DNA from 3 places in the Actinoallomurus acaciae genome. Region 3 is predicted to be linked to each of the others. Evidence: riboswitches for the same ligand, from Rfam matches in the RefSeq annotation. Region 3 holds a riboswitch; each other region holds the start of a gene.
What was found. A riboswitch is a leader RNA that binds a small molecule or an ion and turns the genes downstream of it on or off. The one in region 3 is predicted to bind fluoride.
Positions count from the first base shown of each region.

Region 1: linked by a shared signal. The riboswitch ahead of ACFFNX_RS17665 (respiratory chain complex I subunit 1 family protein) and the one ahead of ettA (energy-dependent translational throttle protein EttA) in region 3 are both predicted to bind fluoride.
Region 2: linked by a shared signal. The riboswitch ahead of ACFFNX_RS04930 (acetate uptake transporter) and the one ahead of ettA (energy-dependent translational throttle protein EttA) in region 3 are both predicted to bind fluoride.

Region 1 is NZ_JBHLZP010000117.1:3,244-13,359, forward strand. Features, by position in the region: gene ACFFNX_RS17640 (proton-conducting transporter transmembrane domain-containing protein) at 1-1,022, opposite strand, end outside; gene ACFFNX_RS17645 (NADH-quinone oxidoreductase subunit B family protein) at 1,087-1,833, opposite strand; gene ACFFNX_RS17650 (hydrogenase large subunit) at 1,834-3,264, opposite strand; gene ACFFNX_RS17655 (proton-conducting transporter transmembrane domain-containing protein) at 3,268-4,731, opposite strand; gene ACFFNX_RS17660 (hypothetical protein) at 4,735-5,424, opposite strand; gene ACFFNX_RS17665 (respiratory chain complex I subunit 1 family protein) at 5,424-6,386, opposite strand; fluoride riboswitch at 6,468-6,531, opposite strand; gene ACFFNX_RS17670 (DUF190 domain-containing protein) at 6,597-7,013, opposite strand; fluoride riboswitch at 7,030-7,104, opposite strand; gene crcB (fluoride efflux transporter CrcB) at 7,600-8,154, shown strand; gene ACFFNX_RS17680 (DUF190 domain-containing protein) at 8,160-8,513, shown strand; gene crcB (fluoride efflux transporter CrcB) at 8,510-8,872, shown strand; gene ACFFNX_RS17690 (class I SAM-dependent methyltransferase) at 8,893-9,663, opposite strand; gene ACFFNX_RS17695 (ABC transporter ATP-binding protein) at 9,660-10,116, opposite strand, start outside.
Region 2 is NZ_JBHLZP010000020.1:13,425-23,540, reverse strand. Features, by position in the region: gene ACFFNX_RS04940 (MutS-related protein) at 1-1,300, shown strand, start outside; gene ACFFNX_RS04935 (MutS-related protein) at 1,297-2,790, shown strand; gene ACFFNX_RS04930 (acetate uptake transporter) at 2,821-3,462, opposite strand; fluoride riboswitch at 3,815-3,880, opposite strand; gene ACFFNX_RS04925 (hypothetical protein) at 3,928-4,359, opposite strand; gene ACFFNX_RS04920 (DUF58 domain-containing protein) at 4,356-5,666, opposite strand; gene ACFFNX_RS04915 (AAA family ATPase) at 5,663-6,637, opposite strand; gene ACFFNX_RS04910 (hypothetical protein) at 6,634-7,113, opposite strand; gene ACFFNX_RS04905 (DUF4129 domain-containing protein) at 7,110-7,970, opposite strand; gene ACFFNX_RS04900 (PP2C family protein-serine/threonine phosphatase) at 8,183-8,974, opposite strand; gene ACFFNX_RS04895 (RNA polymerase sigma-70 factor) at 9,217-10,116, shown strand, end outside.
Region 3 is NZ_JBHLZP010000032.1:6,874-16,989, reverse strand. Features, by position in the region: gene ACFFNX_RS06985 (oxygenase MpaB family protein) at 1-244, shown strand, start outside; gene ACFFNX_RS06980 (MarR family winged helix-turn-helix transcriptional regulator) at 298-753, opposite strand; gene ACFFNX_RS06975 (hypothetical protein) at 926-1,168, opposite strand; partial or broken gene ACFFNX_RS06970 (hypothetical protein) at 1,133-1,228, shown strand; gene ACFFNX_RS06965 (hypothetical protein) at 1,306-1,428, shown strand; gene ACFFNX_RS06960 (YbhB/YbcL family Raf kinase inhibitor-like protein) at 1,466-2,032, shown strand; gene ACFFNX_RS06955 (amidohydrolase family protein) at 2,139-3,341, opposite strand; gene ACFFNX_RS06950 (hypothetical protein) at 3,679-4,425, shown strand; gene ettA (energy-dependent translational throttle protein EttA) at 4,455-6,122, opposite strand; fluoride riboswitch at 6,137-6,200, opposite strand; gene eno (phosphopyruvate hydratase) at 6,331-7,599, opposite strand; fluoride riboswitch at 7,902-7,973, shown strand; gene ACFFNX_RS06935 (inorganic diphosphatase) at 7,957-8,475, shown strand; gene ACFFNX_RS06930 (dynamin family protein) at 8,445-10,116, opposite strand, start outside.

The DNA of each region.
Region 1 (10,116 bases), on a different contig from region 3:
GCGACGATCTGCAGCGTGCCCGCGAGCAGGCCCACGGCCACCAGCCCGGGCAGGTGGGTGGACGCGCCGACCAGGGCGATGCCATACCCGGTGAGGATGAGACCGGTGTTCTCGATGCTGGAGTAGGCGATGACACGCTGCAGGTTCGTCTGCACGGCCGCGTGCGCGATGCCGAGCACGGCGGTCAGCGCGGCCAGGATCAGCACGGCACCGGCCAGCCAGGCCGGCGGCCGTCCGAGCAACGCGAGCGTGCGCCACAGTCCGTAGAAGCCGACGTTGACGGCCACCCCGGCCATGATCGCCCGGAGTGGTCCGGGCGCGGCGGCGTACCCACGTGGCATCCACACCTGAAGGGGCACCACACCGGCCTTCGCCGCGAACCCGAGCACGAGGAGCGCGTAGGCCGCAGAGCGCGACGCGCCATCCGGCACCCTCGCGAAGGCGTCCAGGGAGAACGATCCGGCGCTGCCGGCGAGCAGCAGCAGGCCGAACAGCAGCAGGACGCCGCTGATCTTGCCGAACACCAAGGTGACCAGCCCGGCCCGTGGCCGTCCGGGCTTGTCCCGTTCGAAGCCGGCGAGCAGGGAGAACGCGACCGTGAGCGTCTCCCAGGCGAACAGCAGCACGAACGCGTTGTGCGCGGTCATGACCACGGCGACGGAGCCGAGGGTGAGCGCGTACGCGGCGCCGAGCCCGCGCCGACGCACCCGGCCGGGCCGCGCCGACCAGCTCGCCAGGGCCAGGGACACGGGCGTGGCCGCGCCGAAGGCGATCACCAGGAACAGCCCGGAAAGACGGTCGGCGGTCAGGGAGCTCGAGCCGAAGCCCAGCGCCCCGTCCAGGTCGATCGTGAATGTACGCCCGGCCAAGGCCGCCGCCCCGGCGATGAGCAGGCAGGCCGACGCGACGGCGCCGACGAGATATCCGGCCGGCGAGAGGAGCCGGTGGCGCGGCCCCGAGACGATGTCGGTGACCGCGACGACGGCCAGGAGGAGCAGGCCGGCCAGGAAGAGAAGGGTCATGAGTCCTCCTCCGTCGGAGGGAGTGACCACCGGCACGTACCTTCGGCTCCCTCGCTTCGCTCGGTCATGAGACTCCTCCGATCGCCAGCAGGATCGCGTGCAGCAGCGCGAAGGGACTGGGCGGTGAGCCGGGTACCCACACGTCGACCGGGACCGTCTCGCCGATCCCGGAGGAGGTCGCGTACGAGGGGCCGACGATGCCGCCGCTGATGGCGTCGGTGCCGGCGGCGATGACGACCTTCGGGTCCGGCGTCCCTTCGAAGGTGCGGCGGAGCGGCGCGGTCATCCCGCGGGCCCCGGCGCCGGTGACCAGCAGGATGTCGGCGTGGCGGGGGCTGGCGGTGAAGAAGACTCCCAGCCGGTGCACGTCATAGACCGGGTTCAGCAGCGCGAGGATCTCCCATTCCTCGGCGCCGTCGGACCCGGCGTCGACGTGCCGGATGTGAACCGACCGGCCCAGCGCGCGGGTGCGGCGTGCGAGATCCTCCCGGACCTTCGCGAGGTTCTCGTCCGTCTCGGCGGGAACGGTCAGGGCCTCACGAGTGAGCGTGGCGACGTCCGAGCCGCGCGACCAGGTGAAGGTCTCCGGTGCGGCCTCGACGCACCGGCCGCACTGGATGCACCGTCCCTGGTCGAGCGTGACCCCTCCGGGCCCTCGGCGGATGGCCGAGGTCGGGCAGGGCGTCTCGGCCGCGCCGGTCGCGTCGCCGATGACGGTGGCCGGTCCCCGCCAGGCGTCGAAGTAGGTGTCGGGGCGGCGCGGCCACCGGGTGGTGACGACGCCGTCGCGCAGCCCACGGAAGATCCACATTTAGCGTGCCACCCCCGCGATGGAAAGGCCGAAGCTCGCCTCGATGAACGGGAAGTCGGTGAGGATGTCGCCGGCGAACACGTCGTGGAAGAGCGCCAGGTTGTGGAAGGACGCCGAGCGCGGCCGGCAGCGGGTGATCACGCCGCCCGCGAGGCACACCTCGTACAGCACCTCGCCCTGGGGCGCCTCGGCCCAGCCGACCGCGCGGCCGTCGATCTCGGGCACCGGGACGCTCGCGGGTCCGCGGGCGTCGGAGAGCTCGTCGATGACCTGGCGCAGCAGGCGGAAGGACTCGGTGATCTCCTCCCAGCGGACCTGGAGGCGGGCCAGGGCGTCACCGTGGTCGTGCCGGGCCGCCGGGCCCATGCCGAGTGCCTCGTAGGCGTCGTACGGGCGGTTGGCCCGCGCGTCGTCGATCAGGCCCGACGCCTTGCCGACCGGGCCGAGCGCGCCGTGCTCGCGTGCTCGCTCCGGGGTGAGCGGGCCGGTGCCGCGCAGCCGGTCGAGGAACGAGGAGGTGTCCATGAGCAGCCGGGCGTCCCGGGCGACGTCCTTTTCCAGGGTGCCGACCTCGGCGAGCAGGCCGGTGCCGTCCGGCAGCCGGCCGACACCGCCGGGGATCACCACGCCGCGGCCGAACCGGCTGCCGCACAGCCGTCCGACCAGGCGGAGCACGCGTTCCTTGTGCCAGGCGAAGCGGGCGGTCGCGACCGCCAGGCCCGCGGCGTCGCAGAGCTTGACGGCGACGTCGAGGTGGTTGGCGACGCGTTCGAGTTCGGCGTGCAGGACACGCACCAGCCGGGCGGGCCACGGCGGGGTGCATCCGGTGAGCCGCTCGATCGCGTGGCAGTACGCCAGTGCGTGCGCGACCGAGGCGACGCCCTCGACCCGCTCGGCGAGGAGCACGCCGTCGCCGGCCGGCATGCCCTCGAACCGCTTCTCGATGCCCCGGTGCTTGTAGAACGGACGTACCGACAGGTGCGGAATGTCCTCGCCCGGGGTCTCGACGAGGTACTCGACCGACTCGAACACTCCCGAGCGCACCGGCCCGTGCGGGATCGTGAACAACCCCGGCCCCGTCACATGGCGGGGGACGGCGTGCTCGTCCGGATCGCTCCCGGCCGGCATCGTCCCGTCACCGGGCCGGGGCAGCAGCGCACCGGGCAGCAGCAGCGGATCGAGCCACGGATGGCCCTCGGGAACGACGCCGAACAGGTCGTGGATCTCCCGCTCGTACCAGAACGCCGCCCGCAGCGCCGGGGTCAACGCGGGGTAGGCGTCCGGCGGCGTGCCCGCGTCGGCGTCGATCATCTCCACGTCGTCGTCGGTGACCACGTGCGCGGTGAGGACCAGCCCGTCCGCATGCGCCGTACCGTGCAGCCCGGCGAACCGCTCCCCCGCGGCGATCTTCGCCAGCACCTTCTCCCACATGGCTCAGCCCACCCCCCGCAACTCGGCGACTCCGCGTGTCAGCAGGTCGGCCAGGTCGCCCGGCGGATGAACACCGAGCAGCAACAGCGCGCCGATCCCGACCACCATGGGTGCGACCATCCAGGCGCTCGGCTCCCCGCGTACGACGGCGCCGTCGCCGGAGGGTGTGAACAGGATCCGGTTGGCCGCCACCGACAGGCCGAGGAAGGCGACCGTGACCAGGACCACGAGGATCGCGGTCCCGGTGTTCCGGGACGAACCGAGCCCGCCGGCGACGATCTGGAACTCGCTGCGGAAGATCCCGAACGGCGGCATCGCGCACAGCGCGAAGATGCCCATGAGCAGCAGCGGCCCGGTCCAGGGCAGCGCGTCGAGGCCACCACCGATCTTGGAGATCGTCTTGGTGCCGTACTTGCGGACCAGAACGCCCGCGCCCATGAACGCGTTCGCCTTCGCGGCGGCGTGGGCCAGCACGTGCAGCAGCACCCCGGCGAACGCGAGCGGTGCGCCGAAGCTCACCCCGATCGCCAGGATGCCCATGTGCTCGACGCTGGAGTAGGCGAGCAGCCGCTTGATGTCGCGCTGGTCCAGCAGGTACAGCGCGGCGAGCAGCAGTGAGGCGACGCCGAAGACCAGCAGCACCGTCTGCGGGAACCGCGGGCCCAGCGTGGCGACGGCGACCTGGTAGAAGCGCAGGATCGCATAGAAACTGACCGCCAGCAGCGACCCGGACAACAGTGCGGAGACCGGCGTGGGCGCCTCGGCGTGCGCGTCCGGCAGCCACGTGTGCACCGGGAACAGCCCGACCTTGGTGCCGTAGCCGACGACGGCCAGCACGAACGCCAGCTGCACCGCCGTGTGCGGCAGCCGTGAGCCCGCGCCGGCCAGAGAGGCGAACGTCAGGTCGTAGGACTGCCCGAGGACCTGCGCGCCCGCGTAGTAGGCGAAGATCGTCGCCAGCAACGCGATGCCCAGACCGGCCGAGGCGATCAGCACGTACTTCCAGGCCGCCTCGACCGCCCCGTCGGTGTCCTCGATGGCGACCAGCAGCGCCGAGATCACCGTCGTCACCTCGATCGCGATCCACAGCAACGCCAGACTGCTCATCAGCGGCGCCGCGAGCATCGACCAGGCGAACAGGTTGACGCCCACGTAGAACCGCCGGGCGTAGGCGCCGAAGTCCTCGGCGTCCTCGTCCGCCCGCAGATAGCCGATCGAGTAGGCGCCGACGACCGCGTACAGGAAGCTCGTGGCCAGCAGGAACACCACCGAGATGGCGTCCACCCGCAGGTATCGCCACACCGTCGCGTCATGCCGTGCCGCCGCCGGCACCAGGAACAGCACACCCGCGAAGGCCAGGACCCCCACCGCGACCGTGAGCACCTGACTCACACGCGCGGGCGCACGCAACGCCGCCAGCGCCACCAGCAGGGGCGCGGCCAGCAGGAAAATCACGACAACCGTCATGCCCTACCCCCGCAGTCTCGTCAGCCCGGTCGTGGACAGGGACTCGGCGCGGCCGTGGTGGACGCGCATCAGCACGGCGAACACCACGACGGCGACCAGCAGGTCGAACAGGAAGGCGACCTCCAGGATCAGCGGCATCCCGGCCGCGACCACCAGGCTCGCCAGCGACACGCCGTTCTCCAGCGAGAAGAACCCGATCGCCTGGGACGCGACATCGCGCCGCACGATCATCAGCACGAACGACACGAGCACCACCGAGATCGACAGTGCCAGCGCCGTGGTCGGCAGTACCGGGCTGCGGATGTCCAGCGCGCCCATGGTGAAGAACCCGAACGCGGCCACGACGATCGCCAGCAGCACCGTGGTCGCCGGGCCCAGCGCGCCGCTGCCCGCGATCTCCACGTCGTCGCCGCGCAGCAGCCGGCGGACCACCACGGGGACGATCACGACTTTCAGCGCGGCCGACAGCACCGCGAGTGCGTACAGCTCGGGCAGCGAACGGGCGGCGGCGACCACGACCGCCAGCACCGAGATCACCGCGGACTGCGCCGCGTACAGCCGGAGCTGGTCGCGCAGCAGGGCCTGGCGGAACATGCCGAACTCGATCAGCAGTACCAGCACGGCGATGACGTTCGAGCCGCCTTCGAAGACGCCCGGTGCCGGAGGTGCGGTCAGGGCCAGAGTCGTGCTCATCAGCCGCCTCCCAGATACAGGGTGAACACGCCGAGAACCGCGAGCAGGAACGCCGCCGACACGAACTCGGTGATCTTGAACAGGCGCAGCTTCGCGAACGAGTCGTCGATGACGGCCACGACGCAGCCGAGCGCGATCGCCTTCGCCAGCAGCGCCACGATCGCCAGCCCCACGTCCACGGCGCGGGTGGTCGAGGCCAGGCCCCACGGTGCGAGGAAGACGTTCGCCAGGATCGTGTAGAGGATCAGCTGTTTCATCGCCGATCCCCACTTCAGGAGGGCGAAGTAGGGGCCGGAGTGCTCGAACGGGCGAGCTTCTTCGATCATGCCGAACTCGTTCGTGCCGGTGTGGGTCTCGACCGGGATCCGCCCGGTCTCGTACAGGATCACCATGAACAGGGCGGCCGCGGCGAGCAGGTGCGCGGGCCGCACGATCTGCCCGGCCGAGGACCGCACCGTGGCCGCCAGCGCGTACGGCAGGTCGGTGCCCGTGACCAGCGCCACCGCGAAGATCACGAACAGCACGACGGGCTCGGTGATCGCGCCGAACGTCTTGGCCCGGCTGGAGCCGAGCTGCGCGTACGGGCTGCCGGTCTCCAGGGCGGCCACCGCGACCACGAAGCTGGCCAGCGCCAGGATGAACCCACCGCCCAGAATGTCGCCCATGTATCCGAGCGGCAGGCCGTAGCTGGTCAGCACCGGGATCAGCAGCGGCACCGTCAGGTAGCACATCATGGCGAGCAGCGGCGCCAGCAGGAAGAACCCGCTCGCCCCTTCGGGTGCCAGCGACTCCTTACGGAACAGTTTCGCCAGGTCGTAGTACGGCTGAAGGACGCGCGGGCCGCGCCGTCCCTGCAGGCGGGACTCGACCTTCGCGATGACGCCGGACACTCCGGGAGCCGCCGCCGCGATGGTGAGGACCTGCAGCGCCTGGATGACCGGGACGGGCAGGGCCGCGCTCATGGCACGACCCCGAACTCACCGCCGGGCGTTCGTTTCGAGACCTCCACACGGCCTCCCCTCCATCCACCGGTACGAACCGGACAGGTGGTAGAGGCCATCAGCGGGAGCATCCGCAGTTACGGCGAGCCTCATCGCCGTACTTCTATTGTGAGCGGCAGTCACTCTGGGAACAAGGGGCGCTCAGGAACCGCCGGTCACGGCGGCCTCCGGTCACCGGCTCTCACCGTTTCGTGACGCGCGCCGCGGCCAGTGCAGCCGGTCGGACAGCCGGTGCTGAGGAAGCAGGCCGTCCGGGTCCACGCGCACATGCCGGTGAGCCTGGACGTCATCGAGGATCACCAGGCCGTCGCCCATCAGCTGGTCCAGCTGCGGCAGGAACGCGCGGATGGCGTCCTCACGGTCCACGATGACGATGGCGATCGGAAGCTCGATCCCCCGGCCCAGCAGATGGCCGGAGTGGATGTGACTCGACGCTCCGTAGCCCCCCACGCCACGAAGGACGCTGGCACCGGCCAGCCCCGCCTCACGCGCACGATGCACGATCTGGACATGAACCGGCCGACCGTGCCACTGGTCGGTCTCACCGACGAGGATCGTCAGTCGTAGCGCCGGGCAATCCACTCTCATGCGATCACGCCCTGACCTGCCGTCAGGAACCGTCAGCTCGGATGAGCGGTTCGAGCGCGCTGCCCGGGCGGGATCCATCGCCGCCACCAGTGAAGCAAGTGGCCGCACGAATGGTCAAGCACGCCACCTTTCACGACAAACCGCGAGAGATCATTTGCGACGTGTGAACGATGGGGCAGAATGGGCCGGACACAAAGGTGATGGGGCTCACCTAACGAACCGCGGCATCGGCCGCTGACGGTCCCTGGCGTCAAGTCAGGGAGGTGCCGTGTCATCGTCGCGTAATATCGCGTCAATCCTCCTGACCGCGGGGCCTCGCGCTCGACGGGGCTCTCACCGCGCGCCCGTCACCGCCGCTCCCCGGCGGCCGGCCCTGACGCCGGCGGCCGCGCCGTACGCCCGCCGGAACCGGCCGGTGGAACCGGCGTTAGGCCCCTGACCGTGCCGGCGGTTCCGCTCGGACCTTCGCCGGACAGCCGCAGCGGCCCGACGTCATCACCCTTGCCGCGGCGGAGCCCCGCTCCCCCGCCCGATGGATCGCGTCCGGGCCCGCCCCTCCCGTACGACCGACCACCGGAAGGACACCTTGACCTCACGCTCCACCGACGACTCGATCGACCGGCGCCCCGGCGAACCACCGGACCTCCCGATCGATCCCGACGTCGACCTGCACGACGAGGCCGACCATCCCGAGCGCGGCCCCTTCCCCCCTCGGTCTCCACGACGCCACCGGCAGTGGAGGGTCCTCACGACGATCTCCGTCGGCGGAGCGCTCGGCAGCATCGCCCGCTACGGAGTCTCCACCGCCATCCCGGTCGGACCCGGCCACTTCCCCTGGGCCACGTTCCTCATCAACCTCACCGGCTGCTTCGCCCTCGGGCTGCTCATGGTCTTCGTCCTCGACATCTGGCCACCGACCCGGTACGTACGCCCGTTCCTGGGCGTCGGGTTCCTCGGCGGATACACCACCTTCTCGACCTTCGCCGTCGAGACGCGCGATCTCGCCGGCCACGGTTCCTGGATCCTCGCCGACGCCTACGTGCTCAACAGCCTGGTCGGCGGCCTGGTCGCCGTCTGGCTGGGAATCACCCTCGCCCGCCTCATCGGCGGTCTGCCCGTACGCCGCGAACAGGGGAAATGACGACCATGAGACTGCACGGCGCCGCCTGCCGGATAACGATCTTCATTGGCGAGGCCGACCAGTACCACCACAAGCCCCTCTACGCCGAGATCGTGCGCCGGGCGCACACGCACGGGCTGGCCGGCGCCAGCGTGTTCCGCGGCATCGAAGGCTATGGCGCCTCCTCCCGCATCCACACCAGCCGGCTCCTCTCGCTCAGCGACGACCTTCCCCTGGCCATCGTGATCGTGGACACCGAAGACAAGATCGTCGAGTTCCTGCTCGAACTCGACGACCTCATCGACGAGGGCCTCGTCACCCTCGAGCCGGTGGAGGTCTACCGCTACGTCGGGCGCGACAAGGATGAGAAGAAGTCATGACCGTCCTCCTGGTGCTGCTCGGAGGCGCCGTGGGAGCACCCAGCCGCTACCTGATCGACCGGCTGATCCAGCAGCGTCGCCCCAGCGTCTTCCCCTGGGGCACCCTGACGGTCAACCTGATCGGCTGCCTCGTTCTCGGACTGCTGACCGGAGCGTCCCACCAGCTCCCCAAAGAGGCCGTGACCTTCGTCGGCACCGGATTCTGCGGAGCCCTGACCACGTTCAGCACCTTCGGTTTCGAGACCACCCGCCTCCTGGAGGACGGCTCCCTCCTCGAGGCCGGCCTCAACGCCGTGGCCAGCCTCGTCCTCGGAATACTCGCCGCCACCATCGGCTATGCCATCGGCACGGTCGCGTAGGCATCCCGGCGTGGCGGCTCCTACCGGAGCGCCGCGACGAGGGCGTCGCCGGGCGAGCACCAGACCTGGCGGGCCTCGGTGAACCCCTGTTCGCGCAGGGTGTTCAGGTGCCATCGGGTGGTGGTCGGCCGGCCGCCCCTGGGCCTGGCGGGGTCGCGGGGGTCGCCGAGCAGTTCGAAGCGGCGCCGGGCGGGCTCGGCGAGTGCGGGGTCGGCGGCGACCTTGGTCCACCAGTCGCGCCAGTCGAGCGCGCCGGCCTCCTGTTCGCGTTCCCGGCGGGCCGTGTGGAGCGCCTCGGCCGCAGCGTTGATGCGCGGGGCGGACTCGTCGGTCATGTGGTCGGCGTTGAGGAACACGCCGCCGTCCCGCAGGACCGCACCGATGTGTCCGTACAGCGTGCGGAGGGGTTCGGTGTCCAGCCAGTGCAGCGCGGTGGCCGTCAGCACGGCGTCGTACGACCGGTGAGGCAGGGCGCCGGTCCAGAGCGGATCGGTCAGGTCGGCGGTAACCAGTCGCACGCGGTCGTCGCCGGCGAAGTGGCCGCGGGCGATGGTGAGCAGGGCGGGGTCGATGTCGACGCCGGTGACGCGCGCCGCGGGGAACCGCCTCAGCAGCCGGTCGGTGATGCTGCCGGTCCCGCAGGCGAGGTCGAGGACGTTCGGTTCGGGGCCGACGAGGGCCTCGACCATGTCGAGCATCACGCGGAAGCGTTCCTCGCGGTCGGGCATGTACCACTCCTGCTGGCGGTCCCAGCTGTCCTGCCATGCCTGCCAGGTGGCCGTCTCGGTCATGTCGCGCTCCTTCTCGGTGGTCGGGCCGCCTGGATCAGCAGGCGGGTCGTCTCGGACTCGGGGGCGTCGAGCACGTCGCCGAGGTCGCCCTGCTCGACCACGCGGCCGCCGTCGAGGACGGCGATCCGGCCGGCGACGGCGCGGACGAGCGTGAGGTCGTGACCGATCCACAGGATGGACGTGCCCTCGGCGCGCAGCCGTGCGACGTGTGTGAGTACGAGGTCGGTGGCGGTGTCGTCGAGGGCGGTGGTGATCTCGTCGCAGACCAGGATGTCGGGCCGTGCGAGGACGGCCCGGGCGAACGCGGCACGCTGGAGTTCCCCACCGGACAGCGCGGCCGGCCGGCGGCGCGCGGTGGTCTCGGAGACGCCCAGCCGGGTCAGGAGCGCGGCGGCCTCGGCGGCGGCTTCGGCGGGGAGCGTTCCGCGGAGCCTGACGGCGGTGCGGGCGACC
Region 2 (10,116 bases), on a different contig from region 3:
GCGGGACATGCGCCGCCGGCTCGGCCAGGCCGGCAAACTACGGCACCGGCACCAGCGGGCGAGCTGGTTCCTGGACGCGGCCGAGATCTACAGCGATGCCGTTGCCGTGCTGGCACGCACGCTGGAAGAGAGGCGCCTCGTCTCGCGCGGCCTGCGGTCGATCCGCGACCACGCGGTCGGCTACGCCCGGTCCGGGGAGTTCGAGACGCTGCGTGCCGACATCCGACGGGTACGCGAGGCGCTCGCCTCGGTCCGTTGCTGCCTGAAGATCACCGACGGATCGGTGACCGTGACCCGCTATGAGGGGGAGGCGGACTACGGCGCCGAGGTGCTGGCGGCGTTCGAGAAGTTCAAGCAGGCCGAGACGAAGAGCTACCGCGTCGCGTACCACGACTACGTGGACATGAACCACGTGGAGGAAGCCATCCTCGACCGCGTCGCCCTGCTGTATCCGGAGGCCTTCGCGACCCTCGACACCTTCTACGAACGACATCGGACGTATCCGGACCGAACGGTGGAGGTCTTCGACCGCGAGGTGCAGTTCTACCTCGCCTACCGGACGTTCATCGCCGGGTTGGCGGCAGCCGGGCTGCCGTTCTGCCATCCCGAGGTGTCACGGGCCGCCAAACGGATCGGTGGCCGCGAGATCTTCGACGTGGCTCTGGCCGGCAAGCTCGTCAAGGAACGCACCCAGGTGATCACCAACGACTTCCACCTCGACGGCCCGGAACGCGTCATCGTGGTGACCGGGCCCAACCAGGGCGGCAAGACCACGTTCGCCCGCACCTTCGGCCAACTGCACCATCTCGCCGCGCTCGGCTGCCCGGTCCCGGGCCGCCAGGCCCGCCTGTCCCTGTGCGACCAGCTGTTCACCCATTTCGAACGGGGCGAGAACCTCGCCGACCTGTCCGGCAAACTGCACGACGACCTGGTCCGTGTCCACGACATCCTCGAGCGGGCCACCGACGCGAGCATCGTCATCATGAACGAGGTCTTCACCTCCACCACGCTCCACGATGCCGTCACGCTCGGCACACGGGTACTGGAAAAGATCATCGCGCTGGATCTGCTGTGCGTGTGCGTCACCTTCGTCGACGAGTTCGCCGCGCTCGGGCCCTCGACGGTGAGCATGGTCGCCGCGGCCGTGCCCGGCAACCCGGCTCTACGCACCTACCGCATCGTCCGCAGACCTGCGGACGGGCTCTCGTACGCCATGGCCATCGCCGACAAGTACGGCATCACCTACGACCGCCTCATAGAACGGATCAACGCACGCGCCGAGGGGAGGCTCGCGTCGTGAAGGCGTTCCTGCTCCATCCCGACCGCGACGTCGACTGGAAGACGGGACTCGAAGACCCGGACCTGGTCCGGGACCTCGGCCTGGACACGCTGCTGGACGCCATGGCCGGCGACGACGCCCTCGTCCGTGACGTGGCCGGACACGCCCTGCTGAACTCTCTCGGCGAGCCCGGCACCATCATCTACCGGCAGCAGATCCTGCGCGACTGGCTCGACCACCGCGACGTACTGATCGAGATCTACAACCTCGCCGCCGAGACCATCGCCGGTGAACGCCGTATCTGGCCCGGCTTCCTGCGTAGCCCGGACTCGATCATGTACCGCTCGGTCCAGGCGATGGACCTGTTCCTCGGGCAGTTGCGCAAGCTGCGCACGATCGCCGACGACCACGCCGCCGACGTCCACTCACCGGGGCTGACCCGGTTCTTCCGGATGCTACGGGCCGAACTCGACGACGCCTACTTCGCCACCATCGAGGACCACCTGCGCCGCCTGAAGTTCAAGAACGGCGTCCTGGTCAGCATCGAACTCGGCACCGGCTGCAAGAACACCGGTTACATCCTGCGCCGCCCACACCCCAAGCCCGGCTGGCGGGTTCGCCTGACCGGCGACCGCAACCCCTCGTTCACCTATCGCATACCCGACCGCGACGAGGCCGGCGGGCGGGCACTGGCCGAGATACGGGCGCGGGGCATCAACCTCGCCGCGGACGCGCTGGCCCGGTCCTCGGACCACATCCTCAGCTTCTTCACCATGCTCTGCCGCGAACTGGCCTTCTACGTCGGCTGCCTCAACCTACAGGCCCGGCTGAGCGGCAAGGGCGAGCCGCTGTGCTTTCCGGCACCGCTGCCCGCGGGCCGCCCGGTCCTGACCTGCCGCGGCCTGTACGACACCTGCCTGAGCCTGCGCCGCGACGAGCGGGTCGCGGGCAACGACGTCGACGCCGACGGAGTGCCGCTGATAGTGATCACTGGGGCGAACGAGGGCGGCAAGTCGACTTTCCTGCGCAGCGCTGGCCTGGCCCAGTTGATGATGCAGGCCGGCATGTTCGTCTCGGCCACCTCCTTCACCGCCGACGTAAGCCATCGTCTGTTCACTCACTACCGCCGCGAAGAAGACGCCGAGATGGAAAGCGGGAAGCTGGACGAGGAACTCGCCCGCATCAGCGCCATCGCCGACCAGGCCGGCCCTGGCAGCATCGTGCTGTTCAACGAGTCCTTCGCCGCCACCAACGAACGCGAAGGCTCCCAGATCGCCCGCCAGGTCGTCCACGCGCTCTTGGACTGCGACATCAAGGTCCTCATCGTCACCCACCTGTACGACCTCGCCGACGGCCTCCACCGCGAGCACACCGACGACGCGCTGTTCCTCCGTGCCGGGCGCGAAGCCGACGGAACCCGCACGTTCCGCCTCCAGGTCGGTCAACCACTGCCCACCAGCTTCGGTGCAGACCTCTACCAACAGGTCTTCGGCGCCCCACCGCGATCCTGACGCGCGTCGACGGCCGCTCGCCGCCGGGGTCTACGACCCCGGCTTCGGCTTGAGGGGCATGACGGGGAGCACCGTCCTGCCGAACGTGCTGGCGATGATGTCGGCCGCAGCGTGGTACCAGGCCAGGACCGCGAAGACCAGCGTCACCCAGCCACCGGCCTTTGTCGCTCCCGTGTAGCCACCGCCGATACCGATCGCCAAAAGTACGAGCCCGATGAAGATCAGCGCGATGATGGCGACCAGCACCGCGTCGGTGCGGAGTGATGCGATGAGGAAGAAGAAGGACAGTACCGCGAACATCGCCAGGAAAAGACTCAGCGCCGAATCCAGGTTGGCCGCTGGAATGTCATGAGAGAACAGGGTCTGGATCGCCCCGTAGATGACCCAGAACGGGCCATATGAGCCGAAGACGACCGCGCCGAAGAGATTGCCGCGGGTAATTTCGAGTACGGCGACCAGTATCTGAATAAGCCCGCCGAAGAAGAACGCGACCGGAAGGACGATCGAAGCTCCTTTGGCATCGAGCAGCCCGGCGTTGTACATGCCGAGCATGAACGAGGTCGTCGCGAACGCGGTGACCGCCCATGCGCCGGGATCGGCCATCCCAGGGCGAGGGTTCAGTGTCGGTTCATCGTTGGATTGTCCTGCCGAAGGGCCGTTCGTGGTGGCCATGCCATCTCTCCTTCTTCGGTTGCGTGCGGACTCCCCTTATTAACCCCCGTCGTCACTGCAATCGGGTATTCATGCAATGTCGGCCGACTCGGCGAGACGAGCCGAGCCGAGTGTTGTCGCGCCCAGATGCCGTGGCTTCGCTCGGCCATCGCGGAGAAGCGCACGCAGGCGTTGACAAGTTGCAGGTGCGGTCAGTACCTGAAGCGCGTGGGAAGGCAATTCTTGGCCCAGGGCACAGTCCCCAGCAGCGGCGCATTCCCCGCAGAAGGGCCGGGCACGGTTTGGATGCTTCTAGCGGCCCGCGCAATTGACTTACTTCGACGACGTCGTAAGCGCGCAAGGCGGCCTCCATAAACTCCTAGAGGCCATCAGCGCCACGACGACGCGGTTGATGGCGAGCCTCATCGCCACCGAGTACGGTAACTCGTATCGGAGTGAGGCGCCATACCCTTTGTGGCGGGGCCGTTACCGGCGGGGCGGTACGGCGAGTGCGTAGGCGACCGCGATCGCGGTCAGGCCCATGAGGACCAGGCCTGTGCTCGGCACGGTCGGCAGGAGTAGCGCGAGCGCGACGGTTCCACTGCCGGCCGAACCGGTGGCGAGCGCGGGCAGGACGAACCGGAACGGCCGCGACTCGCCGACCGTCTCCACGGACAGCAGATAGCTGAAGATCAACAGCCCTTCGCCCAAGACCGCCGAGACGCCGCCCCCGCCTGTCGCGGTCGCGAGCGTCGCCATCGCCGCCGCCGTGACCGCGGCTGGGGATCGGGTGCGTTCGGGCAGGGTCAGCAACACCGCCGGCACGCCCACCATGACCGCTGGGCGGGCCCATCCGGAGGCGAGGACCGCGGCGGCACCCAGCATCGCCAGGCCGATCACCACGGTGAGGGCCTTCATCGACGCCTCCGGGGGACCGCAAGACGCCGGCGGGGGCTGAACGCCGCGTCGAGGGGTTCGCGGATGGTGGTGATGCCGACCTCGGCGAGGTCGCGTCGCAGGACGGTTCGGTCGATTCGCCACAGCCGTAGCGCGAGCATGTCGAGCCTTGAGCGGGGCCGGGCCGGTGGCTCCCGGTCGAGGACGTCGATGACCAGCACCGGGTTGCCTCGTCGCCGCAGGCCGAGGATCGCATCGATGACGCCCTCGTCCAGGAGCGGGGAGAACACGATGACGAGCGCTTGGGGCGGAAGCGCGACACGAGGCACACGGTCGGGGTCGGGAGGCAACTGGCTGTGCAGGCGGCGCAGGTCCAGGACGCACTCGGCGATGCGGTAGAACTGACGCTCTGCGCTGCCCGGGGCGAGCCAGCGGACCTGACCGCCCAGGCCGACGACGCCGACACGGTCGCCGCGGCGCAGGTAGGCGGAGGCGACCGCGGTCGCCCCGCGTACGGACGCGTCCAGGGTGCCGGCTCCCGGCGGCCCGATCTCGGTCCGGGCGTCGATGACCACGACGATGTCGGCCTGTCGTTCGGCGGCACGGGTCGTGACGTGAAGGCGCCCCCGGTGGCCGCTGGCCTTCCAGTTGATGTCCCGTAGCCGGTCGCCGGCCAGGTACGGGCGGATGCCGGCGAACTCGACGCCCGCTCCCTCGGCGCGGCTGACGTGTTCGCCGATCCAGCGGGGCAGGTCGGGCGGCAGGAGCGCCGGCCGGACTCGGGGACCGCGGGGAAAGACGACGAGTTCGCCGGCGGGCAGGTCCAGCCGGGCCTGCCACATCCGGTGGCCATGCCGGCACTCGATCCGTACCCGCCCGATGGGATGCCGTCCCCATCGCGTGGGCCGCAACCTCCACCGCGTCTCAGCCCGGCCGGGGGAGTCTCGTCCTTGCCGTGGTGCCGGTGAGCCGATCGTGATGACGTCGGACGGTCGTAGCCCGAGTGTGATCACATCGAGGTCGCCGGGGGAGACGGCGACGACGGTCAGGTCGACGTCCTCGTCCTCGAAGCAGCGGCGTGCCGTGACCGTGATGTGCACCTGGATCTCGCCCGGGCGCATGAGGGTGTGCCCGGCGGCCAGCGCACACAGCAGCGGCGCGGCGAGCAGCAGCGCTGTGGCGTTCCGGAAGGCGATCGCGGCCAGCAGCGCGAGCAACGCCATGGTGGCGAGGCGACGTGCGTGCGGTGAGGGCCGCCAGGCGAGGGCGTGCCGATCGCGATGGCCGTTCGTCTCCGCTCTCCGGGGCGGGCTCCCGCGCATGCTCATGGGGAGGTTCTCGGTACGGGAGCGCGGTCGAGGATCTCGGTGATGACGTCCTTACCGGTGACCTGCCGTACCCACATCTCGGGACGCAGCACGAGCCGGTGGGCCAGCGCGGGGACGGCGATCGCCTTGACGTCTTCGGGGAGGACGTAGTCGCGGTGGTCGAGCATGGCGTGGCCGCGGGCGAGCTGAACGGTGGCCAGGGTGCCGCGTGCGCTGGCGCCGACCGTCACGTGCGGATGGGCCCGGGTCGCGGCGACGAGGTCGACGACGTAGCGGATCACGTCCGGGTCCACGTGGACTCGCTCGATGCCGGCGCGCATCGCCACCACCTGTTCGGCGTCGACGATCTGGGACAGTATGGGAGGAACCGCGCCGTCGCGGAGCCGACGTTCGACCATGGCGGCCTCATCGCGGGGCGGCAGGTGGCCGAGCCGGACCCGTATCGTGAACCGGTCGAGCTGGGCTTCGGGGAGCGGGTAGGTGCCTTCGTACTCGATCGGGTTGTCCGTGGCGAGCACGATGAACGGGTGTGGGAGCGGCCGGGTCACCCCGTCGATGCTGATCTGCTGCTCGGCCATCGCCTCCAGCAGCGCCGCCTGAGTCTTCGGCGGTGTCCGGTTGATCTCGTCGGCGAGCAGGAACTGGGTGAAGACCGGGCCGGGCCGGAAGACGACGCCTCCGGTCCGCGGGTCGTAGACCGGCGCGCCGGTCAGGTCGGCGGGCAGCATGTCCGGCGTGAACTGGACACGGGTGAAGTCCAGCCCGAGGACGGTGGCGAACGACTTGGCCATCAGGGTTTTGCCGAGCCCGGGGAGATCCTCGATGAGCACGTGGCCGGATGCCAGGATGGCCAGCAGGACGAGACCGGCCGCATCGCGTTGGGCGACGACGGCGCGATCGATCTGGTCAAGGATCTCCTCACAGTGCCGGGCCGTCTCAGCCGGGTCCATCACGTCCGTGGGCGCGGTCACAGCGTCTCCAGCCGGTCGGCGATGCGGGCCAAGGTGACCATGTCGACGCCGGGCGCGTCACTGTCAGAAGACGCGGGCCGGCTCGGGTCGAGCAGCGGCCAGAGTTCCTCGCCGAGCAGTTCCCGGGCGCGCTCGGGAGATCGTGCCGGATCCAGGCCGTATCGGTCGGCGAGCCTGGCTGTCAGCAGACGCTGAAGCAGCGGACGCGTGGACAGGTCGTAGTGCCGCGCCGAGACGTCGGCCCACCCGAGCGCGCTGTGGATTCGACGGTAGCCCGGGAAGGCACGGGCGAGGTCCCGGGCCGGTCGGCGACGTGGCGGTGACACAGCGGGCGGACCTCCCGGCACGACGGCCCGCAGGATGAGCAGGCTCAACGCGGTCAGCCCCGCACAGGCGACGATCAGTCCCTCTCGATTCGCGAGCATCCACGCGGTGGCCAGGCAGCAGACCGCCCCAAGGGCGAGCAGAGCCCTCATGACGCGGCGTCCAGATCGCGCCGCAGCCGCGACAGAGCGGCCCGGGCCGCGCGTCGATGCTCCTCGCCGATCGGGTGGGGGCTGTAGCGGGCCTCCCGGAACAGGTGGGTCAACGTCGCGGCGGCCTCGGAGCGTACCAATCCGGCGGAGGCCGCCCGGTCCAGGACGTCGGCCGGGGTGTCGGCGTCGGCGGGCGCGGCACCGGATCGGGCGAGCACGCGCTCCATCGCCGTATAACAGGCGATCACCGCCGCCCGTGGAACGTCTGCCCTGTCCAGCGCCTGCTCTGCCGCGACAACGGCCGGGACCAGCGGATGCCGTCGCCGAGGCGACACGACGGCCCCTGCCGCGGCGGGCCGCCGCGAGAGGATCAGGAGAACGACCGCGGCGACCATCGCCAGAGACGCGGCCACCACCGGCAGCAGTGCGGGACTCGTCGATGCGCCCCGGCCCGGCGGAGACGGCGCGCGGGACGACGCCGGGCCATGCGACCACCCCAGATGGTCGTGGAACGATGCGCCGTACGGCGCCGCGGCCAGGAGTCCGAGGGGAATCGCGAGTACGGCCAGCGCGAGCACCAGCCCCACCAGCCGAGCGAGGCGACCGTGTGGCGGCTCGACCACGATCCGCCACCCGACCGGCCTGCGCTGCGGACGCCGCCAGATCATGGCGATACCCGCGATGACCGCGATGGCCGCGCCGACCTCAAGCGCCGCGACGACCACCAGAACCGAGACCGACGGCGGGTGTGCGGCCGTGGACGGCAACCGATGAAGGCCCCGCCAGGCACGAAGGCCGACGACCCCTACCCCGAGCAACAGCGCGACCGCCCCGGTACGGGCGTCGATGGCACGCATCGATGGCACGGCACCTCCCTGACCTCGCGTCAGGGACCGTCAGCGGTCGTGCCGCAGTTCGCAGGTGAGCCCCATCACCTCTGTAACCCGTCCATTGTGCCCCATCGCCTCTTGCGGCCGGCGCGTGATCTCGCCCACCTGAGAAGTCGACGAGCCGGTGAACACGGCACTGCTGCGCCCGCTTCTGCCGGAACACGGCTCTTCGCAGCTCTTCACCGGCCCGCGCTACCGACGAGCGTCGGCAGGGGCGATACCGGCGGGACGCCGTCGTCCTCGATCGCGTCGGCGACGATGACGGTGATGTTGCCGGGGCCGCCGTACCGGTTGGCCTGCTCCATGAGCCGGGCGACGGCGTGGCGAGGGTCGGGTGAGGTCGCCAGCACCGCGAGCAACATCTCGGGCGCCACAGGTCCGGTCAATCCGTCGGAGCACAGCAGGTAACGGTTGCCCGGCAGAGCGAGATGCAGGCTCAAGTCGGGGATCTGGTCGATCTCCCCGTCCAGGACACGGATCAAGCGCTTGCCATGTCTGGCAGGGTGGCCGAACTCGGTGGAGAGCAGGCGTTCGAAGGTGTGGTCCTCGGTGAGTTGCTCAAGGCAGCAGTCATGAAGCAGGTAGGCACGGCAGTCGCCGATGTGAGCGAGCGCCAGATGGGAGCCGGACCGCAGCATCGCGGTCAGCGTGGTACCCATCCCGGTCAGTGCGGGATCGGCTGCGACACGCCGGGCGATCGCCTCGTTCGCCCGGCTGACGCCTTCACCGAGTACCCGGGTGAGCGCAGACACCGGTACGTCGGTGTCGGCCGAGGCGAGACTCGAGATCACGGTGGAGCTGGCGATCTCACCGGCCGCGCGTCCGCCCATTCCGTCGGCGACGGCCAGCAGCCGCGGGCTGGCGTACCCGGAATCCTCATTGATCGTGCGGATCTGCCCGGTATCGGAGGCCGCGGCGTAGTCGAATGTAAGCGCGTCGGCGGACGTGGCATGAGGAGCGATGGGGTACATGACGGCCTCCTACCTGGATGAGGTAGGGACCGTTGGCGGCGTGTCCGCGGTCGGCGGCGAGTCCCTCCGCCGTCCTTCACCTCAAGGTTACTGCGACTTCGCCCTCGACGGCGAGCGGCTCACACGCGTCTGCTGCGAAGAACCACTGGTGATCTCCGGCGAGCCCGCGTTCGGCGCGCACCGTCGCGTTGGTGGATCAAGCCGACGCGTGATCGGCCGCCGTACCCTGTCATGCTTGCCGTATGTCGGCAGAGGCGGTCGAGATATTCGAGCGGCACCGGGCGCGACTGCTCGGCCTGGCGTATCGGATGCTCGGTTCGGCCGCCGAGGCCGAGGACATCGTTCAAGAAGCGTTCCTGCGGTGGCACCACACCGAACCCGGCTCCGTCGAGGTGCCGTCGGCGTGGTTGGCCAAGGTCGTGACGAACCTCTGCCTGAACCGGCTCGACTCCGCACGCAGTCGCCGAGAGCGATATGTCGGGACGTGGTTGCCCGAGCCGGTGCTGACGCCGGACGGCGCGTTGGGGCCGTTGGAGACGGTCGAGCAACGTGACACGGTGTCGTATGCGTTCCTCGTGCTCGCCGAGCGGCTCACCCCGAGCGAACGGGCGGTGTTCGTGCTGCGCGAGGCGTTCGGCTACAGCCACCGTGAGGTGGCCGAGTTGGTCGAGCTGTCAGAGTCGAACTGCCGGCAGCTGCATCGCCGTGCGAAGAAGCGGTTGGCCGACGCCGGGCTGCCGCGGTCCGTGGCCGATCGGCCCGACCACCGCGCACTGGTGGAGCGGTTTCTCGTCGCCGCCCAGAACGGTGATCTCGCCGGCCTCGAGCGGATGCTCGCCGAGGACGTCAGCTCGGTCGCCGACGGTGGCGGTCTGCCAGGCGTGGCGCGGCGGCCCTTGAAGGGCGCGGTGCGGGTCGCGCGGTATCTGGCCGCGACGGTGAGCCGAAGCGTCGAGAGTGTGACGGCGTCCATCCAGGAGGTCAACGGCGCACCCGCAGTACTCGGCCGGCTCGGTACGGCGCTGGTCGGCGTACTCGTCCTGGAGATCGTGGGCGAGCGGGTCACCGCCGTCCGGATAGTGGCCAACCCGGACAAGCTCCGCTTTCTCGGGGACCAGGCGGCGCGGTTGTCACGTTCACCG
Region 3 (10,116 bases):
CCGGATCGCCGACTGGCTGAGGATCCCGCGCGAACCGGTGTGGGACCCGGCCTTCGCGACGCTCTGGCCGATCTTCGTCGCCGTCAAGGAAGGTCTGCTCAAGATCACGGACGCTCCTCCGGCTCTGCTGGAGTTCTACTGGGCCTTCGACGAGATCATTCGGCTGGGGACCCTGCTCTTCCTGTCCGGAGGCAACTTCCCGATCAGCATCCAGATCCCCACCACCAACAACCCGAACTACTGACCCGGACCGCCCGATCGCGCGCCGGTGCGCGCGCACCGGCGCCGTGACGGCCGTCAGGAGTCGGCGATGCCGCTGAGCAGTGCCGCGGCGCGGGCGATCACCGCGCGGTCCTCGGCACTGAGGGCGCGTAGCCGTTCGTCGAGCCACGCGTTGCGCTGCGCCCGGGCCGCGCCGGCGAGTTCGTCGCCTTCCGCGGTGGCGGTGAAGAGTACTTTGCGGCGGTCATCCGGGTCGCGGGTGCGTACGGCGTAGCCGGCCGAGGTCAGGCGGTTCACGATCTGGCTCATGGAGGCGGGAGAGACCCGGTCGTGCTCGCTGAGTTCGGTGAGGGTCTGCGGCCCGTGCTTGTGGAGGCGGGTGAGCACGGCCAGGGCCGCGTCTCCGAGGCCGCCTTCGGGGCGCTCGCTGCGAAAGCGCCGGTAGAGGCGCCCGACGGCGGAGCGCAACTGCCCACCGAGGTCGGGCTCCTCGGTCTCCGCGGGCCGCCGACCGGTTGCATGCTTGTGCATGGGTGCTTAGTATACCTAACCAGTTTCTTTCGTATACCTAAGCAATGGGCGCGGGTTCTGCGCTCACGTGGCGAGCCGGAGAAGTGATGCGCGAATGCGGGAACGTGCCGGTAGGTGTCACGTGGGCGTACTTCCGGCCGCGAGACAACGGGACGCGGATCGACCGGTGGGGCTACGACATCTTCGCGACCGGCCTGAGCGCGATTCTCGTCGCGGTCACGTACGGGACCCGGTCGGCCCCGGCGGTGATCGCGGAGCTCTTCGCACGACGTACCGGTCGTTCGCCGTCTCCGCGGTTCTCGGCGTGGTCGTCTCCCTCATGCGCGGCAGCGAGCCGCCGGCCGAAACCGAGGCGGCCACGCCCGCGGGTCGGGCGGACATCATCGACGAGCTTGAGCCGCAGCCGGGCGACCATCTGATCACGAAACGGCGCCGCAGCGCCTTCCACGACACCGGCCTCGACACCCTGCCGCGCGACCTCGGCGTCACCCAGACCGTACTCGCCGGCGTCTCCACCGGCTCCGGCGTCACGTCGTCCTCGCCACGGACGCGATGGCCGACCCCGACCCCGATTCCCACCGGCACAGCCCCGAGCGCGTCTTCCCCAGGCTCGGCGAGACCGCCACCAGCGCCGAGGTCATCGGCTTTCTCGACCGCGCCGCCCGCCGGCCGTAGCCCAGGGCCGGATTCACCGTGAGAAGGAGTTGAGGTCATGCCCGCGAATCCCCTCGGCGTCGCACTGCGCAACCGGCGCGCCGGCCACCACACCCTCGTCTGGGCCCGCCCCGACCTGCAGGCCCCGGAGAACTTCACCCTGACCAGCCCCGCCTTCGACCACGGGGCGCCCATACCGGAAAAGCACCGCGGCAGGCTGTTCGGCGCGAACATCTCCCCCGCGCTCGACTGGACGCGGCCGCCGGCCGGCACCGTTGAGCTCGTGCTCATCGTGCAAGATCCCGACGTCCCCCGCAGGAAGCCGGCCACCCACGCGCTCACGCTGGGCATCGGCCCTTCGCTGAACGGCATCCCGGAGAACGCCCTCGCCGACCCCAGCCCGATCCCGGGCATCCGGCACGGGAAAGGCGCGCTCGGCCACCGCGGCTGGGCCGGCCCCATGCCGATCCGATCACACGGACCCCACGCCTATGTCTTCCAGCTCTTCGCCCTCGACCGGGCCCCCGGGCTGCCCGCCGGCTTCGCCCTCGATGAGGTGATCAGCGCCATCGCGGGCCACGCCATCGGCCGCGCCCGGCTGGACGGAACGTACGAGCTCCGCTAGCGGCGGTGCGTCATCTCCACTCGCCGTACGGCCGGACAATGCCAGGCCGGTCGAGGGCGAGGTCACCTGCACGGTCGGCGCGGCCTGCTCGAACCGGCCCGGCGCCTCAGATCGGGGCGGGCGCCAGGGACGCCGGTGTCCCTCCGCGCCACACGCGCTGAACGGAGAGGGTGTCGCCGATGGTGACGGTCGGGTCGCCGGCGACCAGCGTGAGGTCGGCTCGGAGCCCGGGCCTGATCCGGCCACGGTCATCAAGGCCGAACCGACGCGCCGGAACGGAGGTCGCCGCCCGCAGTGCCTCCATCGGCGTGAGGCCTCCCCTCACCAGGAGCCGGAGTTCGCCGTGGAGGCTGGCGCCGTGGGCCATTCCCGGCGCGCCGAGGTGTGCGGCATCCGTACCCGCGAGAATGTCGACGCCGGCTCGCCGCAGCGCCGCGAGCGTCTCAAGCGCATAGCCGAAGTTCTCGTGTGGGCTGGTCGCCATCGCGCCGGACAGGTTGTCGAGCCACGCCGGCGTCAGCTTCGGGGGAACCCGCGGATCCTTGGCGAGTTCGTCGCCGGCGGGCTCGCCGGTGATCGACGCGATCACCGACAGCGTGGGGATCACGAAGATGCCGGCAGCGGCGATCTTCTCGATCAGCTCGTCGGTGTGAGGCCGATCGAAGAAGAGATGAGTGAGTCCGTCGACCCCGGCGTCGACGACCTGATCGGCCGCCTCGACGGTCATCGCGTGCGCCAGGACCATCGTGTCGCGGGCGTGGCCCTCACGAACGGCCGCCGTGACCAGCTCGGGTGCGAGGCCGGGCAGGGACGAGCCGAACACGTGGCCCTCCTCCACCAGCACCTTGAGGTAGGCGGCGCCCTCGGCGATCCTGGCCTCGACGAACGCCGGGATCTCGTCCACGCGCGTGGCCGTCGGCCACGGTGGGTCCCCCTCCCCCTTCCGGAGCTGATGCGGGTGCCCATCCGCAGGGGTGAGCCCGATGGATGGGGAGCGTACGTCGGCGAGGTCACTCGACTCGGCGACCCGGCGGCGCAGCGGGATCATCCGCTCCGGGATCGAGAGCATGTCGAGCTCGGTCGTGATCCCGAACGTCAGGGCCTGCCGGAGCGACTCCGCGTCGGTGTGCGTGTGAGCGTCGACCAGGCCGGGCAGCAACGTGGCACCGGTGCCATCGATCAGCTCGGCTCCCCCGGGACGTCCGCCCGCGACGCTCACGATCCTGCCGTCCGCGACTTCGACGTCGACGACCCCGAGCAGGCCCTCACCGTCGAAGACGCGCGCGCCGGTGATGACGAAGTGATTCACGGCCGACTCCCATCGCGGTCACTGATCGTTACCACGAAACCGTAGGTGACCTCGGTCGAGCCGCCAAGAAGGCACCTTCCCGACAGCTGGTGAGGTCCAGGTGACCAGGCACGACGACCGGTCGCGAGTCGTCCGGTGAACCGGGGTGCGGCGGGTTGCGTATGCAAGAGAGTGGCCACCTTTCAATGTGCGGTCTCAGGGCCGAAGGCGACTGATGACCGTGGGTGAACTCCCGCCTGCCACGACCTCGCCGGGCGCCCCCGAGGACCGCCGCCGGTGGCCCTTCGCCGAGCGCTCGCCCCGCGATCCGAAATGGACGATGGAAGGAGAAACGATCGTGTCTGCTGAACAGCACCGCGGTACGGCCGACGACCTGGCGCCGGACACCGACTCCCTCGCGGAGGAGAGAGACGAGACGCCCGGCGGCGGCACGGCGGGCCGTGAGCCGTCGCCCGTTCGGCCGATGACGAGGCGGCCGGTCCTCGCGGCCGCGGCGGTCGGCGGTGTGGCCCTGGTGGCCGGTGCGGTCCTGTTGACCGGGACCGGATCGCATCGCGACCCGGCGAGCCGGACCGCGTCGGCGTCCGGCGACGGGCGGTCGTCGACGAACGTCGAGTCCGTGTCCTCCTCCGACGACCTCAAGCACCTGTACACCGGTCCCGGCCCGGAACTCGTCGGGCCGGAGAAGCCGGACGGGTCCGGACCGGGGGCCGTCGTGGTACTGGCCCCGCACTACTTCTCCTTCGGAGGATACGAAGACCGGTATCCGGGCGAGGTGAAGACGCACAGCCTCGCCCTCTCCATGGACCAGGCGGGCATCCTCTCGCTCGTCGGCGAGCGCGGCCCGATGTGGAGCACCCGTACGCGCGCCCCCGGAGGCCACACCGCGTTCCAGCGCGACGGCAACCTGGTGGTCTACGACCGCGACGACAACCCGGTCTGGGCGTCCGGAACGTACGGTCATCCCGGGGCGAGGCTGGTCCTCCAGTCCGACAAGAACCTGGTGATCTATGCCAGGGACGGCCATCCGCTCTGGGCGACCGGCACCGACAACTGGCATCCGCCGAAACTCCCCGTTTTCTAACCGCCCAGACCCGGACGCGCTACGACGGGTCAGCCGCGGGCGAGGCGCCGGTGGGTGAGGCGGTGCGGGCGAGCGGCCTCGGGGCCGAGTCGTTCGAGCTTGTTCCGTTCGTAGTCGGCGAAGTTGCCCTCGAACCAGAACCAGGTGGCGTTGCCCTCCCAGGCGAGGATGTGGGTGGCGATGCGGTCGAGGAACCAGCGGTCGTGGGCGGTGATCACGGCGCTGCCGGGGAAGCCGAGCAACGCGGCCTCCAGAGATGAGAGGGTCTCCACGTCGAGGTCGTTGGTCGGCTCGTCCAGCAGGAGCAGGTTGCCGCCCTGTTCGAGGGTCAGGGCGAGGTTGAGCCGGTTGCGCTCGCCGCCGGACAGCACGCCGACGGGCTTTTGCTGGTCTGTTCCCTTGAAGCCGAAGCCGGCGACGTACGCGCGTGAGGGCATCTCGACGTCCCCGAGCCGGAGGTGGTCGCGGCCGCCGGAGATCATCTCCCACACCGTCCTGTCGCCCTGGAGGCCGGCGCGGTTCTGGTCGACATAGGAGATCTTCACGGTCTCGCCGACCCGCAGTACGCCCGAGTCGGGCTGTTCGACGCCGACGATCATGCGCATGAGCGTGGTCTTGCCGACCCCGTTGGGGCCCACGATCCCGACGATGCCGCCGCGTGGCAGCGACAGCGACAGATCCTCGAACAGCAACCGGTCGCCGTAGGCCTTGTGAAGGTGCTCGGCCTCCAGCACCACGCCGCCCAGCCGCGGGCCCGGCGGGATCTGGATCTCCGCGAAGTCGAGCCCACGCCGCTCGGCGACCTCGGCGGCCCGTTCCTCGTACCGTCGCAGCCGCGCCCTGGACCTGCCCTGGCGGCCCCGGGGACCGGAACGGACCCAGGCCAGCTCCTCGGCCAGGCGTTTGCGCCGCTTGGCGTCCTTGAGACCCTCGACCTTCAACCGGGCCGCCTTGGCCTCCAGGTAGGTGGAGTAATTGCCCTCGTACGGGTAGGCGTGACCCCGGTCGATCTCCAGAATCCACTGGGCGACGTTGTCGAGGAAGTACCGGTCGTGCGTGACGGCGACGACCGTGCCGCCGTAGGCGGCCAGATGATGTTCCAGCCACGCCACCGACTCGGCATCGAGGTGATTGGTCGGCTCATCGAGCAGCAACAGGTCCGGCTGCGACAGCAGAACCCCGCACAACGCGACGCGGCGCCGCTCACCACCGGACAACTCCCGTACCGGAGTGTCCGGGGGCGGGCAGCGCAACGCGTCCATCGCCTGATCCAGACGAGAGCCCAGGTCCCAGGCACCGGCGTGGTCGAGGGCGTCCTGCAGAGCACCGAGTTCGTCCAGCAGCGGCTCTATCCGGTCGCCACCGGCCTCATCGAGACGAGCGGTGACCTCCTCATAGCGGCGCAGGGTCGAGCGGACTCCGGCGACCCCCTCCTCGACGTTGCCCAGGACGGTCGCGGTCTCGTCCAGACGCGGCTCCTGCTCCAGGATGCCCACACTGATGCCCGGGCCCGGAGACGCCTCACCCTCCGCAGGCCGATCGAGTCCGGCCATGACCCGCAACAGCGTGGACTTGCCCATGCCGTTCGGCCCCACCACACCGATCTTGGCCCCGGGCACGAACGTGAGCGTCACACCGTCGAGGATCACCCGGGCACCCCGCACCATCCGCGCATCGCGCATCGTGAACGCATGCATCCTGTGCTCCCCACGGTGTCGTAGAGGCCATCAGCACCGGATGTGCGGGCGAAGGCGAGCCTCATCGCCTACCACCATTGTGCGTCGGGCCGCCGCCCCGGGTCGTACCCGGGTCGGCGCACCGGGGGCCGGGCGCTGGACTCGGCTCCAAAGGGACGTAGCAGGCGAGCCCGCGCCGGAGCAGGGCCGGCGGACGGCGGAACAGGGGTCAGGGCCGCAGGCCGAAAGGCAGCTCAGGATGGTGGGCCGCGATCTCCAGCAGCCGGTTGTACTTGGCGGCGCGTTCGCCGCGGGCCGGCGCGCCGGTCTTGATCTGTCCGCAGCCGGAGCCGACGGCCAGGTCGGCGATGAAGGAGTCCTCGGTCTCCCCGGAGCGGTGGGAGACCATCGCGCCGTAGCCGGCCTGGCGGCAGACGGCCATGGCGTGCAGGGTCTCGGTGACGGTGCCGATCTGGTTGAGCTTGATCAGGGACGCGTTGGCGATGCCGTCCTCGATGGCGTGGGCGATGACGGTGGGGTTGGTGACGAAGTTGTCGTCGCCGACCAGTTGCACCCGCTCGCCCAGCTGTTCGGTGAGCCGGACCCATCCGTCGTGGTCGTCCTCGCCCAGGCCGTCCTCGATGCTCCACACGGGGAAGTCCTCGACGATCCGCCGGTAGCGGGCGATCAGGTCGTCGCTGGTCAGCTTCTCGCCGCCCACGTGGTAGGTGCCGCCCGGCTGCCGGAACTCGCTCGCGGCCGGGTCCAGGGCGATGGCGACGCCGTCCCGGCCGGGCGTGTACCCGGCGTCCTCGATCGCCGCGACGAGCAGGGTCAGGGCCTCCTCGGGCCGGGTCAGGTCCGGCGCGAAGCCGCCCTCGTCGCCGAGCCCGGTGCTGTGCCCGCCCTCGCTCAGCCGCCGGCGCAGCGCGGCGTAGACCTCGGCGCCGGCACGTACGGCCTCGGCCAGGTCGGGTGCCCCGAGCGGGGCGATCATGAACTCCTGGAAGTCGAGCGGGTTGGTCGCGTGCGCGCCGCCGTTGAGGACGTTGAAGTGCGGCACGGGCAGCAGAGGAGAGACGCCGTCGGGGCCGAGGTACCGCCACAGCGGGACGTCCCGCTGGGCGGCGGCGGCCCGGGCGACGGCCATCGACACACCGATGAGGGCGTTGGCACCGAGCCGGGACTTGTTCGGCGTGCCGTCCAGGTCGATCAGCGCCTGGTCGAGGGCGGCCTGGTCGGCGAAGCTCCGGCCGCACACCGCGCCGGCGATCTCGCCGTTGACGTGGCCGACGGCCGTACGCACCCCCTGGCCGCCGTACCGGGCCGGATCGCCGTCCCTCAGTTCGACGGCCTCGCCGGAACCCGTGGAGGCTCCCGACGGCACGCCGGCGCGAGCGACGGCTCCCCCGGCGAGCTCCACGGTGACGGAGAGCGTCGGGCGTGCGCGGGAGTCGAGGATCTCGATGGCGCGCAGCATGGTGATGTCAATCGACACGATCGGCCTTTCGGTGAGCGGCCTCGTACGAGCATGACCGGGACCGGCGCGGGCCACACGCCCGCGGCGGCGCGGACGGCCCGGTGGCCTGGCGCGGGTTCAGCAGTCGGGCGGGCATGGTCCTCCTACCGTTGAAGGTAGGGACCGTTGGCGGCGATCGCCGCGGATGACGGCGAGCCCCTCCGCCGTACGACGCCTCCCAGAGTAGACGTAGCCACATCCGCGGAAGAAGACACCCCGCCGCGACCGATGGCACGGGGGTCGGATCGCCTCGTCGGGACGGCGGCGGGGCAGAATGGAGGGTGTCTGTGGGCGATGGGGCTCGCCGCGACCGCACGGTGACGGATCATCGTGCTGATGGCTCCTGACCTGGTACCCGAACGGCTGTTGCGGGAGGTCACCATGGTGGAGATAACGGTCGCGGTGGAGGCGACGGCCGGATCGCCGTTCGCCCCCGACGACGGGCCCGGCGCGTACGGGTCGCCTGGGGGTTACCCGATCGGGAACGGCTGTGTGACGGACAGCCTGGCCGAGGACGGCATGCCCGTTGACGTCGTGCTGCTGATGGAGGAACCGGCGTTGCCCCGGCAGGCCGTTCGCGCCCGGCCGGTCGCCCTCCTCCACGCGGTCGTGGACGGGCGGCCGCGCGAGGAGGTGGTGTGCGTGCCGGCCGGCGACGAGAACTTCGCCTCTCTCACCGATCTGCCCCAGCTGGCCGACTGGCACGCCGACGAGCTCGCCCTGGCCGCGGTGCTGCGGCGTCTCCGCGCGGGACACCACTGCCAGGTCACCGGGTGCGAAGGGCGCCGGAGCGCCGAGACCCTCCTGGCACGGGCCCATCACTCCTACGAGCGCCTCACCGGCTCCCTGGAATGAGCGGTGACCTTCGGGGCCGCCGCGGAGGTCAGGCGCGACCCCAGGTCGCTCAGGACGGCCGCCCTCTCGTCCAGCTCCCGCCGTCGGGTCCGCGCCTGTGTGTCCTCGGTCGCCGCGGTGGCGGCGCCCAGCGCTGACACCAGGCGATCGACCGTGGTGGCATAGCGGTGATCGATCGCGCGAACGAGTGCGCGGGTGGCCTCCGCCAATCGGTATTGCAGGTCCGCCCGGGCGCGGCCGACCTGCTTGGGCACCAGTTCGGCCGTCTCGCGCAGGAGGTGCTCGCGTGCCCGCCGGCGGCCGAGTTCGCCGGGCAGGTGGCGGCGGATCGCGCCCGCCAGCAGTTCGGTCTGCCCCGCGTTGTCGGTGAAGACGTAGAAGAAGCGGGGATCTTCGATCAGCCGTCCCTCCTCCGCGGGCACCGCGAGGTCGAGATCGAGGAGTTCGGCCGCGTCATCGCGGACCACGGCGAGCTCACGGTCCAGCATGGCGACGAGCCGGGCGTCCAGGTCGGACAGGCCCTCCTCCAGGCTCCGCCGCCGCTGGTCCCGCCACGTCTCCACGGCGGTGCGGGTCAGGTCGACGACGTGGTCGCGTCCCTCGCGCTCGACCTCATCGGGTTTGGACAGCTCGCCGACGGCGGTGGCGATCCGGTTCGTTATCCGCGACGTCAGCCCGCGCGCCGCCTTGTCGGCCTGATCGTTCAGTGCGGCCAGCAGCCGCCGGCTCTCCGCCTCGACCAGGTCGACCGCGTCCCGCCGCCGCGCGGCGACGACGTCCAGCCGTTCCCGGAACGTCTCCAGCCGACGTGCCGCCTCGCCGCCGCGCATGTCGAGAACACGCCGTTGCAGACTGACCTCGTCGGTCAGCCGATCGATGAGGCGCTGCGCCTGCCGGGCCACCGACTCCTCCAGGTCGCCGGCGCGACCACCGGAGAGGTAGTCCGTGAAGTCCCTCGCGAAGGCCGCGAACCCGGGATCGCCGGTGCCGGCTCGTGCGCAGACCGGCCGGACGGCGATGTCCCGCCCGACGGCCCGGCTCGTGTGCTCGGCCGCGAAGGCGAGTGCCTCCTCCCGCTCCGCGCCGCTCAGCCGATCCGCCTTGTTCAACAGGATGAAGGTCGTCACCGAGCTCTCGGCGACGCGCTCCAGCAGCGCGCGCTCGGCGGCCGACAGCGGCGGGTCGGCGGTCAGCACGAACACCGCGGCGTCCATCGTCTCCAGGACGCGTTCGGCCTCCGCGGTGTTGTGCTCGTAGACCGACCCGGTGCCGGGCGTGTCGACGATCTCCACGCCGTGGTTCAGCAGACCGGCGTCGAGGTCGACCGTCACGCTCGCGAGCCTCAGGCGGTTACCGGGGTTGCCGCGCTCGGTGACCAGGTCCGCGAGCTCGTCCAGACCGCGCTCTTCCGTACGCCCGTCGGCGTACCGGGCGATGACCCGCTCCCGCCTTCCGTGGCGCACCACCGTGGCCATGGCGGTCACCGGCGTCACCCCGGTCGGCAGCACGGCGCGGCCCACCAGCGCGTTGACGACCGTACTCTTGCCCCGCTTGGCCTCGCCCGCGACGAGCACGCGGATCCGGTCCGCGGCCAGCCGTTCACGCAGACCGTCGATGCGCTCGCGATCGCCCGGATCCGCC